DNA from 3 places in the Rouxiella sp. WC2420 genome. Region 2 is predicted to be linked to each of the others. Evidence: predicted binding sites of a transcription regulator. Region 2 holds the regulator's gene; each other region holds the start of a gene.

Region 1 (4,700 bases), 2.6 Mb from region 2:
CTGAAAGGTTATCGTGCGGTGCGTGAAGTGCAGGTTACTTTGCGCCAGCTAGATAAACTTAACGAACTGCTGGACGGGGCATTGAGTGCAGGATTGAACGAGATCCGTGCGGTAGAGTTGGGCGTTGCCAATCCAGACAGCTATCGTAATCAGGTGCGTCAGAAAGCGATTGATAACGCCACCCAGCAGGCGAAAGCGCTGGCTGAAGGTTTCCACAGCCAGCTTGGGCAGGTTTACAGCATTCGCTATCACGTCGCCAATTATCAGCCGATGCCGGTCGCCAGAATGTATAAAACTGCTGACGCTGCGGGCCAAAGTGATGCCGCTCAAACCTACGAGCAGCAAAGCATTCACTTTGACGATCAGGTCGATGTTGTTTTCGAGCTGAAGAACGAAAAGTAAATCAGTCTTGACGTAAAACCTGACGCCCGTGTGCCAAAAGGGCGTCAGTGACTTTTCTCATCATGCGGCTTTCCGGCGCGAATCGGTGCCAGAACAGCATACGACGCTGGAACAATCCCGGCGTCAAATCGATTAACTCACCGCTTTCCAACTCTCTCTCAATCTGCAAATGCGGGATCATACAGCAGGTGGTGCCTTGGCGCGCCAGTTGCACAAAAGCCTCGGACGAGTTCACGATATGGCAGGGCACGCTGCCCGGCGATAGGTCGAAGTTTTGTTGTAAAAATGCCTGATGCATATCATCAAGATGGTCAAACGCCACCGCGGGGGCTTTCAGCAGTGCAGAACGCGTGACGCCGTTGGGGAAATAGCGTTCGGCGAAACCTTTTGAGGCTACAAACAGGTAGTCTAGCGCTCCGAGTTGATCCACCAGGCAGCTCGGTAACGGCTGCGGCTGGATACTGACTGCACCTACCACTTCACCACGACGCAGGCGTTCCTGGGTGCGGGTTTCGTCTTCAACCTGCAGATTTAAACGAATTGGCGAGTCGACCAATACGGATTTCAACGCCGGTAACAGCCAGGTTGCCAGACTGTCGGCATTGACCGCTAGCGACAGCAGCAGCGGCGTGTCATTGCTGTCATTCGTATTGTCACTGCCGAGCCACTCTTCTTCGAGTAATTCAACCTGATGCAGCAGCGCCAGCAGCTTTTGACCCTGTTCGGTCGGTCGAGGCGGCACGGTTCGCACCAGCAGAGGCTGACCAAATAAATTTTCCAACTGTTTAATTCGTTGCGAAACCGCGGATTGGGTAATGCACAGCTTTTGTGCCGCGCGTTCAAAACCGCGTTCACGGATCACGGCGTCCAGCGCTTGCAGCGTTCTATAGTCTGGGCGTTTCATCGAAAATCTATTCCTTGGCTCGTTCGGGATTTAGTACATATTCAGACACTATGCCACAGTTTGTTTAAATTTGTGGCGCACAAAATCTTATGCTTTTCCTGTGAGAGTCTGCTCACCGTTCCTTCGAGCCTTGCTTTATACTACTCACACTTCAACAACGTCGGGTTGTTTGCCAGAGAGAAATCATTATGACTCAAGATGAATTGAAAAAAGCGGTAGGTTGGGCTGCGCTGGAGTATGTCACGCCGGGTACTATTGTTGGCGTCGGCACCGGGACAACGGCGGCGCACTTTATCGACGCGCTGGCTTCGATTAAACATCAGATTGAAGGTGCGGTGTCGAGTTCCGAAGCTTCGACCGCCAAGCTTAAAGCCTACGGCATTCACGTTTTTGATACCAATGAAGTCGATGAGTTAGACGTTTACGTTGACGGTGCCGACGAGATCAATGGCCACATGCAGATGATCAAAGGCGGCGGCGCGGCGTTGACTCGTGAAAAAATCATCTCTGCCATCGCGCGCAAGTTTGTATGCATCGTTGACGCCTCCAAGCAGGTCGACGTGCTGGGTAAATTCCCGCTGCCGGTTGAAGTCATTCCGATGGCTCGCTCCTACGTGGCTCGTGAACTGGTCAAACTTGGCGGCTTGCCGGAGTATCGACAGAATGTCGTCACTGACAATGGAAACGTAATCCTCGACGTGCACAATCTGGAAATCCTCGACGCCATCGCGCTGGAAAACAAGATCAACAGCATTGCCGGTGTGGTAACCGTCGGCCTGTTTGCCAATCGTGGTGCAGATGTCGCGCTGGTAGGTACGGCGGACGGCGTTAAAAAAATCGTTAAATAGTCGTTTTTCGATAAGCAGAAGCTCTGCCTTGATGGCTAGCCATAATGCAATGTTATGAAGATGATAATTTTTAGATTGAATCATCTTTTATTTAAAGCGGCGAATTTGGTGACTTATGTCACATAACTGCGCAGTTTTAATGTTTACCTCCGGCATGGCCTGCATTGTGAGTGTTTAGTTCTGAAAAATGCCAAGCCGCTCAGGGCTTGTGCTATGGGGCAGGCAATCGTTTGTATTGCCCCACGCAAAAATTTTGTTATGTTGACTGTGAACTGCATAAAGCAGTGACTTCTGAAGTCTGCATTCAGCATGAAAATCACTTTCGGTATGCATTACTGCCGGTATGAATAAAACAGTAGGGTCGGGAAATGGCAAAAGTATCACTCGGAAAAGACAAAATTAAGTTTCTGCTGGTTGAAGGTGTTCACCAAAGTGCGATCGACACCCTTCACGCCGCTGGTTATACCAATATTGAATTTCATAAAGGAGCGCTGGATACCGAAGCGCTGAAAGAGTCGATCCGTGATGCTCATTTCGTAGGGATCCGATCCCGTACCCAACTGACCGAAGAAGTCTTTGCCGCTGCTGAAAAACTGGTTGCCGTCGGTTGTTTCTGTATCGGCACCAACCAGGTAAGCCTGAACTCTGCGACCAAGCGCGGTATTCCCGTGTTCAACGCGCCGTTCTCCAACACCCGTTCTGTAGCAGAAATGGTGCTGGGTGAAATGCTGCTGCTGATGCGTGGTATTCCTGCAGCCAACGCCAAAGCACACCGCGGTATCTGGAACAAACTTGCTGTAGGTTCTTATGAAGCGCGTGGCAAGCGTCTGGGCATCATTGGTTACGGCCACATCGGCACTCAGCTCGGCATCCTGGCGGAAGGCCTGGGCATGCGCGTTTTCTTCTATGACACCGAAAGCAAACTGCCACTGGGCAACGCGCAACAGATCCCGACACTGAATGAATTGCTGAATACCAGCGATGTCGTGACCCTGCACGTGCCAGAAACCGCTAATACCAAAGACATGATTAGCGTAGAACAGCTGGCACAGATGAAACCGGGCTCACTGCTGATCAACGCCTCACGCGGCACGGTTATTGATATCCCGGCGCTGTGTGAATCGCTGCGCAGCAAGCATCTTTCTGGCGCGGCTATCGACGTATTCCCTGAAGAGCCAGCGACTAACAGCGATCCGTTTATTTCACCATTGTGTGAATTCGATAACGTGATCCTGACTCCGCACATTGGTGGTTCTACCATGGAAGCGCAGGAAGGTATTGGTCTGGAAGTGGCGGGTAAACTGGCGAAATACTCTGACAACGGTTCAACGCTGTCAGCGGTTAACTTCCCGGAAGCTTCGCTGCCGATGCACGGCAAAAATGCCAGTCGCCTGTTGCACATCCACGAAAACCGTCCTGGCATGCTGACCAGCATCAACAAAATCTTCGCCGAGCAGGGTATCAACATTGCCGCTCAGTATCTGCAAACCAGCCCTGAAGTGGGCTACGTGGTTATCGACGTTGAAGCCGACGTTGAAACGGTCGACACCGCATTGCAGCTGATGAAAGGCATTCCGGGCACCATTCGTGCTCGCCTGCTGTACTAATCTGCTTAACGCTTGTTCTAAAAATTGTTAAGCAAAACAAAAGGGCCTCAATTGAGGCCCTTTTTGCATTCCAGCGTTTAGCTTATCCACTGCCAGCTGTGATTTGGGGTGAGAATTTCCGGTAGCGGAATGTCCCACTCTTCGCTAGGCAGTGTGTCAACCTGTTGACAGTCATGGGCAATGCCGATCGGATAGGGGCCTTTTTCGCGCCAGTTTTGCAGGGTGCGATCGTAAAAGCCACCGCCCATGCCGAGCCGTTGACCGGTTGAGTCAAAGGCGACCAGCGGTGTCAGGATGATATCCAGTTCGCCGAGCGGCAAAATCTCGCGAACGTCCAGCTCCGGCTCGAAAATATTCAGACGATTCCGTACCAGTTTGGTGCCAGGACGGTAGTTTAAGAACAGTAAATGTCCCTCGGTGAATGGATGCAGCACTGGAAGACACAGTCGTTTGCCGTCTTGCCACAGGCGGTCGATCAGCGGAGAAGTGTCGAGTTCGCCATCAAACGACAGGAACACTGACAGCGTTTTAGCTTGCTGAACTTTGGGATGACGGGCAATACGCTGAGTTGCCTGAAAGGCAAAGACTTGCTGTTGCTGCTGGGTAAGTTGTTTTCTGCGCTGACGTACTTCGGTACGAATCGCCTGCCTGACCAGCGCGTGTTGAGCTGTAAAAGACATAGAGAAAGCCAGAGAAAATATTGCAGGGGAGAAAGGGGAATCTCCGAGATGCCGCCGCAGGCTGTAACCCTTGAACCCATGGTTCAAGGTGAACGTTCAGTCACAATCTTTAGGCTTCTCGGCGGACCGAGCATGCGCACCGATTGCGGATCATCACATTCTGTTGGTACTAATTATCGGCTCAGGGGACGGGCCCGCTGGCAAACATCTCAGAGAAATTTTGTATTCTTACTGTGGACACAGTCTCTCATAGAAAGAG
Region 2 (4,700 bases):
CTGAGCGGGCTGGTGCTTGGTCAAACGGTGTTGGCGAAAGCGTGTATCAGCGCCGGGATGACCTTTGACAGCTCACAGGCGCACTCGGCACTGTATGATACCGAGCAAACGGCACATCTGTTTTGTGAATTGGTGAATCGTTGGAAACGTCTGGGCGGCTGGCCTTTGCCTATTGCCGAAGATGAGAACGAAGAGTCAAAATAAGCATTACTGCCGTTTTAGGAGGCAACTGACATAAAAAAAGAGCGGCTAACTGAGCCGCTCTTTCTATTTATCTTTATACGCCGATTAAAACTAAACTACACGCCGATGTAAACTACACGCCGATGTAAACTACTTTAGCCCGGAGAGAATCTACGCAGGGTAGAACTAGCCTCGACGTATAATCAAGCCATTACTCAGGCTGTTCTTCCTGAGACTTATATTTTTCAGCCGTTTCTTTGATCAGCTGCTGCAATTCGCCACGCTGATACATTTCAATCACGATATCACAACCGCCGACCAGCTCACCGTCAACCCACAGCTGTGGGAAAGTAGGCCAGTTGGCAAATTTTGGCATCTCGGCACGGATATCCGGATTTAGCAGAATATCAACATATGCGAAACGCTCACCACAGGCAGAAAGTGCCTGCACGGCCTGAGCAGAGAAACCGCAGCTTGGCAGTTTTGGAGAGCCCTTCATATAAAGAAGAATTGGGTTCTCGGAAACTTGCTGTTGGATCTTTTCAATAGTAGTGGTCATTTTATTGCTTCCTCAAGCCAGTAATTGGCTGTCACGGTCATTACTTATTTAATAAAAACACCAATTTTTATAGGGTTTTTATGTCTTAAACGGATGCATCGCTCTAATGTCAGTGATAGTATCCCTGATTGTTAAAACAGTGCAAAAATAAAGATGCATATAGAATAACATTTTTGTTCTGTGACTTTAACCCACTCGATCATTTAAGGATCTTTTGAATGATGTGAGTTTAACCCTATGAATATTGGTTAATTTTACAGCGCCATAGCTTAAAAAACGCGCTGAAAAAAAGTTATTAACTTTTACTCACAATATGAATTAGAATCGAAGCAATTCGTGCTGTTTTGTCTCCCGCTTTTGGGGAATACTGGGACATCTTTAGATGTTTAACTTCGGCCTAATATTGGTAGCGACGCCATGCGTTTAATGTTTACGCTTTTTGTGCTGCTGTTTACCCAGCTTTTTTTGAATTTGGCGCATGCTTCGCCAACGAATCGTGTTTCTGCTCAACAGGCAGAAAAGCACGTTAGTCAGGCAAAACCTGATGAGCGACGAAAGCGAAAAGTTGTAGCCAGAAGCAATAAAAAGTCAAAAATTGTTCCGGTCAAAGAACAATCAAAAGCCAAAGAACATAGCAAGACCAAAGAACCTGTTCATGCCAAAGCCGCGGTTGAGCACAAGCACCCTACCAGCACTAAGTTGGTGCGACGAAAGAACGAAAAACCGGTAGCAGCCCGACTTGCAAGTCACAAAACTGAAAAGCCGAAAAAAGAAATAACATCAATTACCCGTTCTCTTGCCACCACATCTAATGTGGTTTGTGCGAAAGACGGAAAAAAAGCTTACGGGCGACATCGTAAGCACCAGGCAAAAGCCGATACTTGCGCCCCCCTTACACTAAGCGCGGCACACAAGAAAAAGTATCTACATGCCAAAGAAACCGCGATGAACAAGCTGATGCACCAAGTTGGCAAACCTTATCGCTGGGGTGGAACCTCACCGAGTACCGGTTTCGACTGTAGTGGCCTGGTTTATTATGCCTACAAAGATTTGATGCGCATTAAAATGCCTCGCACCGCCAATGAAATGTACCATTTGCGCGACGCGGCCCCGATACAACGTGGTGAGCTTGAGTCAGGCGATCTGGTGTTCTTCAGAATTACCAAACGCGGCGCAGCAGATCACGTAGGTGTTTATCTCGGAAACGGTAAGTTTATTCAGTCACCGCGTACCGGAGAAGACATCAAAATCAGTTATCTGGCAGATAACTACTGGCAAGATCACTATGTAGGTGCACGCCGCGTAATGACGCCAAAAACGATTCGTTAAATAATGATTTCTCGCTTAACACCTGTGAATAGCATTTAACGAATGGTTTAAATTTAACGCCGTCGGCGGAATAGATAAAATAGTCAAGGGCGATTTCTGCGATAAGAAATCGCCCTTTTTGTTTCCTCATTCCCTCATTTAAGCCATTCAATGCGCTGAGTTAAGGCGAAAACACAAATTTGGCTTCCCCTTTTTTAAGATATAAGAGAAAATTAGCGGTTACCACGCTGTGTGCCCGGCCGTAGTTGACCGACGCTTCTTTCAGGCCCTCCTGGAACCATCCAACGATTTGACTGCATAAAATGATTTACGCAGTTGAATGCACGCAGGCAAACGATTAACAAAAAACTAACGTGCTGGAAAGGGTTAGTTCAGGAGTGATTTTTACATGGCCACGATCAAAGATGTCGCTAAGCGCGCAGGTGTTTCGACTACAACCGTGTCGCACGTCATCAATAAAACCCGTTTCGTCGCCGAAGAAACCAAAGCTGCAGTCCGCGCAGCCATTAAAGATTTGCACTATTCCCCGAGTGCCGTAGCGCGCAGTCTGAAGGTTAATAATACAAAAACCATTGGACTGCTGGCGACCTCAAGCGAAGCGCCCTACTTTGCAGAAGTTATTGAGGCTGTAGAGAACAGCTGCTTCGCCAAAGGCTATACGCTTATCTTATGTAATTCGCACAATGATCTGGAAAAACAGAAAGCCTATCTACAGATGCTGGCGCAAAAGCGCGTCGATGGCCTGCTGGTAATGTGTGCTGAATACCCGGATGAACTGCTGGCAATGTTAGAAGAGTACCGCTCGATCCCGATGGTCGTTATGGACTGGGGCGAAGCACAGAATGACTTCACTGACTCAATTATCGATAACGCCTTTGCGGGGGGGTATCTTGCTGGCCGCTATCTTATCGAACGCGGTCATCGTGACATTGGCGCGATCCCGGGACAACTGAACCGCAACACCGGCGGCGGTCGTTATCGTGGTTTCTTGAAAGCATTGAGCGAAGCGAATATTCCAGTTCGCGATGAATGGGTCGTGCAGGGTGATTTTGAACCAGAATCTGGCTATCAGGCAATGCAACAGATTCTCAATCAGAAACAGCGACCTACTGCCGTATTCTGCGGCGGTGACGTAATGGCGATGGGCGCAATCTGCGCTGCCGATGAAATGGGCCTGCGCGTTCCGCAAGATATCTCGGTGATGGGTTACGATAACCTGCGAAACGCGCGTTATTTCTCTCCGGCACTGACTACGGTTCATCAGCCGAAAGAGCGTCTGGGCGAAATGGCCTTTACTATGCTGCTCGACCGCATTATCAGCAAACGCGAAGTTCAGCAGACTATCGAAGTCAAACCGAAACTGGTTGAAAGGCGCTCGGTTGCCGATGGTCCATTCCGCGACTATCGCCGTTAATTTCTGCCCTGCAATTAAAACACGTCTGCTCTTACAGGCGTGTTTTTACCTCAACCACTCCTGATTCAACGTTTCACTGTCACCTAAATAATTGAGCAGCCAGTCCAGCGCAGGCGAGTGATTTTTCTGGTCCCAAGTCAGGCAGCAAGGGCTCTCGGGGAAACTGTTAGCCAATTTCAACACCGCCAGCTTGTTCTCGGTGATTTCCCTTTCTACCATGTGCACTGGCAGCATGCCGACACACAGCCCCTCGCATAAGCAGTCAATCGCACAGGTCCAGTCAGGCACCACTAGCCGCCGCTGATTGTCCAGTGTCCAGGTATCGCGTTTAGGCAAGTTTCTTGAGGTATCTTCAATACATAGCGCAGGGTAAGGTCTTAATGCTTCGTCGTCCAGAGCCTGCTGCTGCTCGGCCAAAGGATGTTTTGCGCTGACCACACAGTGCCACGGCAGTGTCCCCATGTCGCGGAAACTGAAACGGCCGCCAACCGGCACTGCGCTAGTGGCTCCAATAGCGACGTCCGCACGATCGTCTGCCAGCGCGTCCCAAACCCCGTTAAATACTTCGCCCTGAATCTGCAGTTCTGTATCGGGAAAAGCGCGATAGAAATCGACCACCAGCTGCCTGACTCGGCGCGGCTTGACGATACGGTCAACGGCAACCCGCAGCTGCCCGCTCCAGCCATTGGCCACCTGCTGGCATTGACGCCTGGTGGATAGCATTTTTTTGATAAGTATGCGAGCTTCATCAACAAAAAGCCGACCCGCAGGTGTCAACTCTACATCACGATGGCGTCTGTGAAACAGAGGCACGGCCAGCCATTCCTCCAACTGCCGCACTTGATAACTAATAGCCGATGGAACTCGGTTAAGCTCCTGCGCGGCGGCAGTAAAGCTGCCATTTCTGGCAACGGCGTCCACCACTTCCAGTGAATATTCAGACCACATGCCGCCCTCCTTTCTGCTTGCACATCACTTCACCCTTCTGCTTTCAAATTTTTTAATCGCATAGTGCAAATATTAACGTTTCACAACCACTAAGCCAAGCAGATACACTCCCGTGCTTCAAGTACCCTACGATACTTTTGACTGCTTTTTAGATTAATAAGAGAACATCATGAAACCCTCATTTGGATTTTTACTTTATCTTGCCGGCTTGAGCATGCTTGGCTTTTTAGCCACCGATATGTATTTGCCCGCATTTGGCAGCATGCA
Region 3 (4,700 bases), 1.2 Mb from region 2:
GGTATTGGTTGGGTTGGACTCGCACTCTTCTTCATAAGTGGAGTACATGTAAGCAGTATCGGTGGAGAATTCAGCCGCACAGGTATCAACACGTTTATAAACCGGGTGCAGATTAAGGCTGTGACGCAGCTTGCGAATTTCGCTTTCAGCCACGCCAGCAAGCTTGGCCAGACGCAGGTCGGCAAAGCCTTTACGCTTGAGGACGCGAAGGAAACCGTAATCCAGTGCGTTAATGCCGCCTTGTGCCACTTGGCCTTCCAGCTGAACCAGCTCTTCAATCTGCACCAGGAACCAGCGGTCAACGTTGGTCAGGTTGAAGATAGCGTCCAGAGACATACCGGCGCGGAAAGCGTCAGCGATGTACCAGATACGGTCAGAACCGGCATCTTTCAGCTCATGACGAATTTTGGTCAACGATTCTGGATCTTCCAGGTTCACAATGGGGTCAAAACCGCTGGCGCCCACTTCCAGACCGCGCAGTGCTTTTTGCATCGACTCCTGGAAAGTACGGCCAATTGCCATCACTTCGCCGACAGATTTCATCTGTGTAGTCAGACGGTCGTTGGCACCGGCAAATTTCTCGAAGTTAAAGCGAGGAATTTTAGTCACAACGTAGTCGATAGACGGTTCAAACGAGGCCGGAGTTTTGCCACCGGTAATGTCGTTCATCAGCTCGTCGAGGGTGTAACCCACCGCCAGCTTGGCCGCGACTTTAGCAATCGGGAAGCCGGTAGCTTTAGAGGCCAGAGCGGAAGAACGCGACACGCGCGGGTTCATTTCGATAACAATCAGACGGCCATCTTTCGGGTTAACCGAGAACTGCACGTTTGAGCCACCGGTTTCAACGCCGATTTCACGCAGTACCGCCAATGAGGCGTTACGCATGATTTGATATTCTTTGTCAGTCAGCGTCTGCGCAGGCGCCACGGTGATTGAGTCACCCGTGTGGATGCCCATTGCGTCAAAGTTTTCGATAGAGCAGACGATGATACAGTTGTCGTTCTTATCGCGAACCACTTCCATCTCATACTCTTTCCAGCCAATCAGCGACTCGTCAATCAGCAGCTCTTTGGTGGGTGACAGGTCCAGACCACGAGTACAAATCTCTTCGAACTCTTCGTGGTTGTAAGCGATGCCACCGCCCGTGCCGCCCATGGTAAAGGAAGGACGGATAATACATGGGAAGCCAACGTCAGCCGCGATAACCAGCGCTTCTTCCATGTTGTGAGCAATACCTGAACGAGCAGTGCCCAAACCGATTTTCTTCATCGCGATATCAAAGCGACGACGGTCTTCTGCCTTGTCGATAGCATCGGCAGTCGCGCCAATCATGGTCACGCCAAACTCTGCCAGCACGCCCTGACGCTCAAGTTCCAGCGCACAGTTCAGCGCAGTCTGGCCGCCCATGGTAGGCAGCACGGCGTCTGGACGCTCTTTCTCGATGATTTTACGCACAACTTCCCAGTGAATAGGTTCGATGTAGGTTGCATCGGCCATTTCCGGGTCAGTCATGATGGTAGCTGGGTTAGAGTTCACCAGAATAACGCGGTAACCTTCTTCGCGCAGCGCTTTACACGCCTGAGCACCTGAGTAGTCAAACTCGCAGGCCTGTCCGATAACAATCGGACCCGCGCCCAGAATCAGAATGCTTTTTATGTCTGTACGTTTTGGCATTATCTGCTCCTGTTAATTATTTGCCGCTGTTACGGTAAGCTTCGATCAGTTCGATAAAGTGGTCGAACAAGGGTGCTGCATCGTGCGGACCCGGGCTCGCTTCAGGGTGTCCCTGGAAGCTGAACGCTGGCTTGTCGGTGCGATGCAAACCTTGCAGTGTACCGTCGAACAGTGATTTATGCGTGGTGCGCAGCGTGGCTGGCAGACTCGCCTCTTCTACCGCAAAACCGTGGTTCTGTGCAGTAATCATCACGGTATTGTTATCGATATTTTTAACCGGATGGTTGCCACCATGATGGCCAAATTTCATTTTCGAGGTTTTCGCGCCGCTTGCCAATGCCAGCAGCTGATGACCCAGACAGATACCAAACACCGGAATTTCGGTGGTCAGGAAAGTCTTGATAGCCTCGATGGCGTAATCGCACGGCTCAGGGTCGCCCGGTCCGTTTGACAGGAAGATGCCGTCTGGATTGAGTTTCAGCACATCTTCCGCTGGCGTTTGCGCCGGAACAACAGTCAGGCGGCAGCCGCGGTCAACCAGCATGCGCAGAATGTTGCGCTTCACGCCGTAATCGTAAGCCACAACGTGGAAGGGTAAATCTTCAGCTTTCTTCGCTTCCGGCAAATCGCCTTCAAGAGTCCAGCTACCCTGTTGCCAGCTATAAGACTCTTGCGTGGAGACTTCTTTAGCCAGATCCATCCCTTTTAGGCCCGGGAAAGCTTTAGCTTTTTCCAACGCCAATGCAGCATCAATCGCGTCGCCCGCAATAATGCAACCGTTCTGCGCGCCCTTCTCACTCAGCAAACGAGTCAGCTTACGCGTATCGATGTCCGCGATGCCTACAATGTTGTGACGTTTGAGGTAGTCAGAAAGGGTTTCTTCATTACGGTAGTTGCTGGCAATCAGAGGAAGGTCGCGAATTACCAGGCCTTGAGCGTGTACTGCGGAGGATTCTTCATCAGCGGCGTTAGTGCCGACATTGCCGATATGGGGATAAGTAAGAGTAACGATCTGGCGGGAATAGGAAGGATCAGTGATGATTTCTTGATAACCGGTCATCGACGTATTGAAGACCACTTCCCCTATTGCCGTTCCCTCTGCCCCGATGGCCCGACCGTGGAATTGGGTTCCGTCTTCCAGAACCAGTAGCGCTGACTTTATCAAAGCATCCTCCAAGAATAATCAATCATTATATTTGCATATTAATTCAGATCCGGTGACCTAATCAATGCAAAAATTGCACTCAGAGTGGTAATTTTTCTACCCTAAAAGCTAATTTTTGGCAAATTGGGCGCATTCTAATGATGGGCGCAGAGTTTGTCCACCAAAAGCACCATTATTTTACTGTTTTTTGCACCACTCAAGTAAATGAGTGTCAAATAGCGATAAAAGGACAGGATAAGTATGCATAGTAAACGTTTGCGAAGGGGTTTGTTTGGAAATCTGGATATTTTAAGCAGTCTAGACGATCTGAAGGAAATGACCTGATTATTAATTAACCAATACGGTAAAAATTCTGTCCTAAAACAATAGTAATAGTCATTTCAATATAAAAACCACGCCAATCCTCTATTTTAATGAAAAAAGAAAAGGGCAATAAAAAAACTGCCCTTTTATCAAAACATTATGATTAAACAACCACATCACGATTGTTGGGAAAACTTATAAATCTTCGAGACCCAAGACGTCTCGCATATCAAATAGACCATTTTTCTTCGATGATACCCACTTTCCTGCACGAACAGCGCCATTTGCGAAGGTCATGCGGCTGGAAGCCTTGTGAGTAATCTCGACACGCTCGCCAATATCAGCAAACATGGCAGTATGTTCGCCAACGATATCGCCTGCGCGAATGGTGGCGAAACCGATACTCATCGGATCGCGCTCGCCGGTATAACCTTCACGGGCATACACTGCGCAGTCTTTTAAATCACGGCCCAACGCACCAGCGATTGCCTCACCCATAGCCAATGCGGTGCCAGATGGCGCATCGACCTTATGGCGATGGTGAGCTTCTACGATTTCAATATCGGTATAGTCACCCATGACTTTGGCGGCTTTCTCAAGCAGTTTAAGCACTACGTTGACGCCAACGCTAAAGTTAGCGGCAAACACTACCGGAATATTGCTTGCAGCCTGCTTGATAGCAGCCTTACCGGCGTCGTCAAACCCTGTGGTGCCAATAATAATGCCTTTGCCGTGCTTAACGCAGAAACTCAAGTGATCCAGCGTGCCTTCAGGACGGGTAAAGTCGATCAAGATATCGAAATCTTCCACTACCGCTTCCAGGCTATCGCTTACGATCACGTTAGCTACGCCCACGCCCGCCAGTTCGCCTGCATCGGTGCCAACTAATGAAGAACCTTTGCGTTCCAACGCCGCGCCCAGTACTACGCCTTCAGCCTGCTGTACGGCCTGAATTAGCTGGCGGCCCATGCGCCCACCGGAACCGGCAATCGCCATGCGGATATCAGCTTTGCTCATAATTTCTCTCTTTATTAATGTGTGCTGCCGTAAAACAGAGTCAGGTTAACGACCCACTCCCGCCACGGCTAGTGAAATTGCCTCATAATTAGAAAATTATGTTACAGGCGCGCCAGCATCAGTAAATCTATTTCGCTCTTTAGGCGATAATGTCGGACTTGTCCTCTCAACGACAAGATAAATCAGCACTTTTACGCTGCAAACACTCTCCACCGCCTCAATGAATAATCATGCAGTCAACTGAATAATCATCCAAACGCAGTTTTTCCTGCTACAAACTGTCGCCAACTGGATCAATTTATGTGCGCTGATATAAATAATTCATATTTCGTTATTGGATTTTGCACAACCGTTATGCTACTAAATAGCCAACTAATTCTAAGTCGTGCAATTATTGTAAAGGCAAAATTAAATAAGCCGAACTATAAGCGCGGTAACATCTTGAATTAGTTATTTATTCTTTAATCATCAGTTAACCGTGCAATTGAGACCAATTTTTAAATTTGGCAAATTGCCAGGTAGCTGTTAAATGCTCGTTAAT

What was found. Region 2 encodes PurR, which represses purine synthesis genes. Its sites were predicted from a motif close to CANGCAAACGTTTGCNTG; they were not measured.
Region 1: a site for PurR is predicted at 2,374-2,391, ahead of serA (phosphoglycerate dehydrogenase). Genes of this name have one in related genera too.
Region 3: a site for PurR is predicted at 3,084-3,101, ahead of carA (glutamine-hydrolyzing carbamoyl-phosphate synthase small subunit). Genes of this name have one in related genera too.

The regions. Positions count from the first base shown of each region.
Region 1 is NZ_CP165628.1:800,781-805,480, forward strand. It holds gene AB3G37_RS03810 (oxidative stress defense protein) at 1-402, shown strand, start outside; gene AB3G37_RS03815 (LysR family transcriptional regulator ArgP) at 404-1,306, opposite strand; gene rpiA (ribose-5-phosphate isomerase RpiA) at 1,495-2,154, shown strand; gene serA (phosphoglycerate dehydrogenase) at 2,523-3,761, shown strand; gene AB3G37_RS03830 (5-formyltetrahydrofolate cyclo-ligase) at 3,839-4,441, opposite strand; RNA gene ssrS (6S RNA) at 4,478-4,660, opposite strand.
Region 2 is NZ_CP165628.1:3,410,909-3,415,608, forward strand. It holds gene rnt (ribonuclease T) at 1-204, shown strand, start outside; gene AB3G37_RS15740 (Grx4 family monothiol glutaredoxin) at 395-742, opposite strand; gene AB3G37_RS15745 (C40 family peptidase) at 1,160-2,071, shown strand; gene purR (HTH-type transcriptional repressor PurR) at 2,460-3,485, shown strand; gene punR (DNA-binding transcriptional activator PunR) at 3,531-4,433, opposite strand; gene punC (purine nucleoside transporter PunC) at 4,603-4,700, shown strand, end outside.
Region 3 is NZ_CP165628.1:4,624,960-4,629,659, forward strand. It holds gene carB (carbamoyl-phosphate synthase large subunit) at 1-1,674, opposite strand, end outside; gene carA (glutamine-hydrolyzing carbamoyl-phosphate synthase small subunit) at 1,691-2,839, opposite strand; gene dapB (4-hydroxy-tetrahydrodipicolinate reductase) at 3,338-4,159, opposite strand.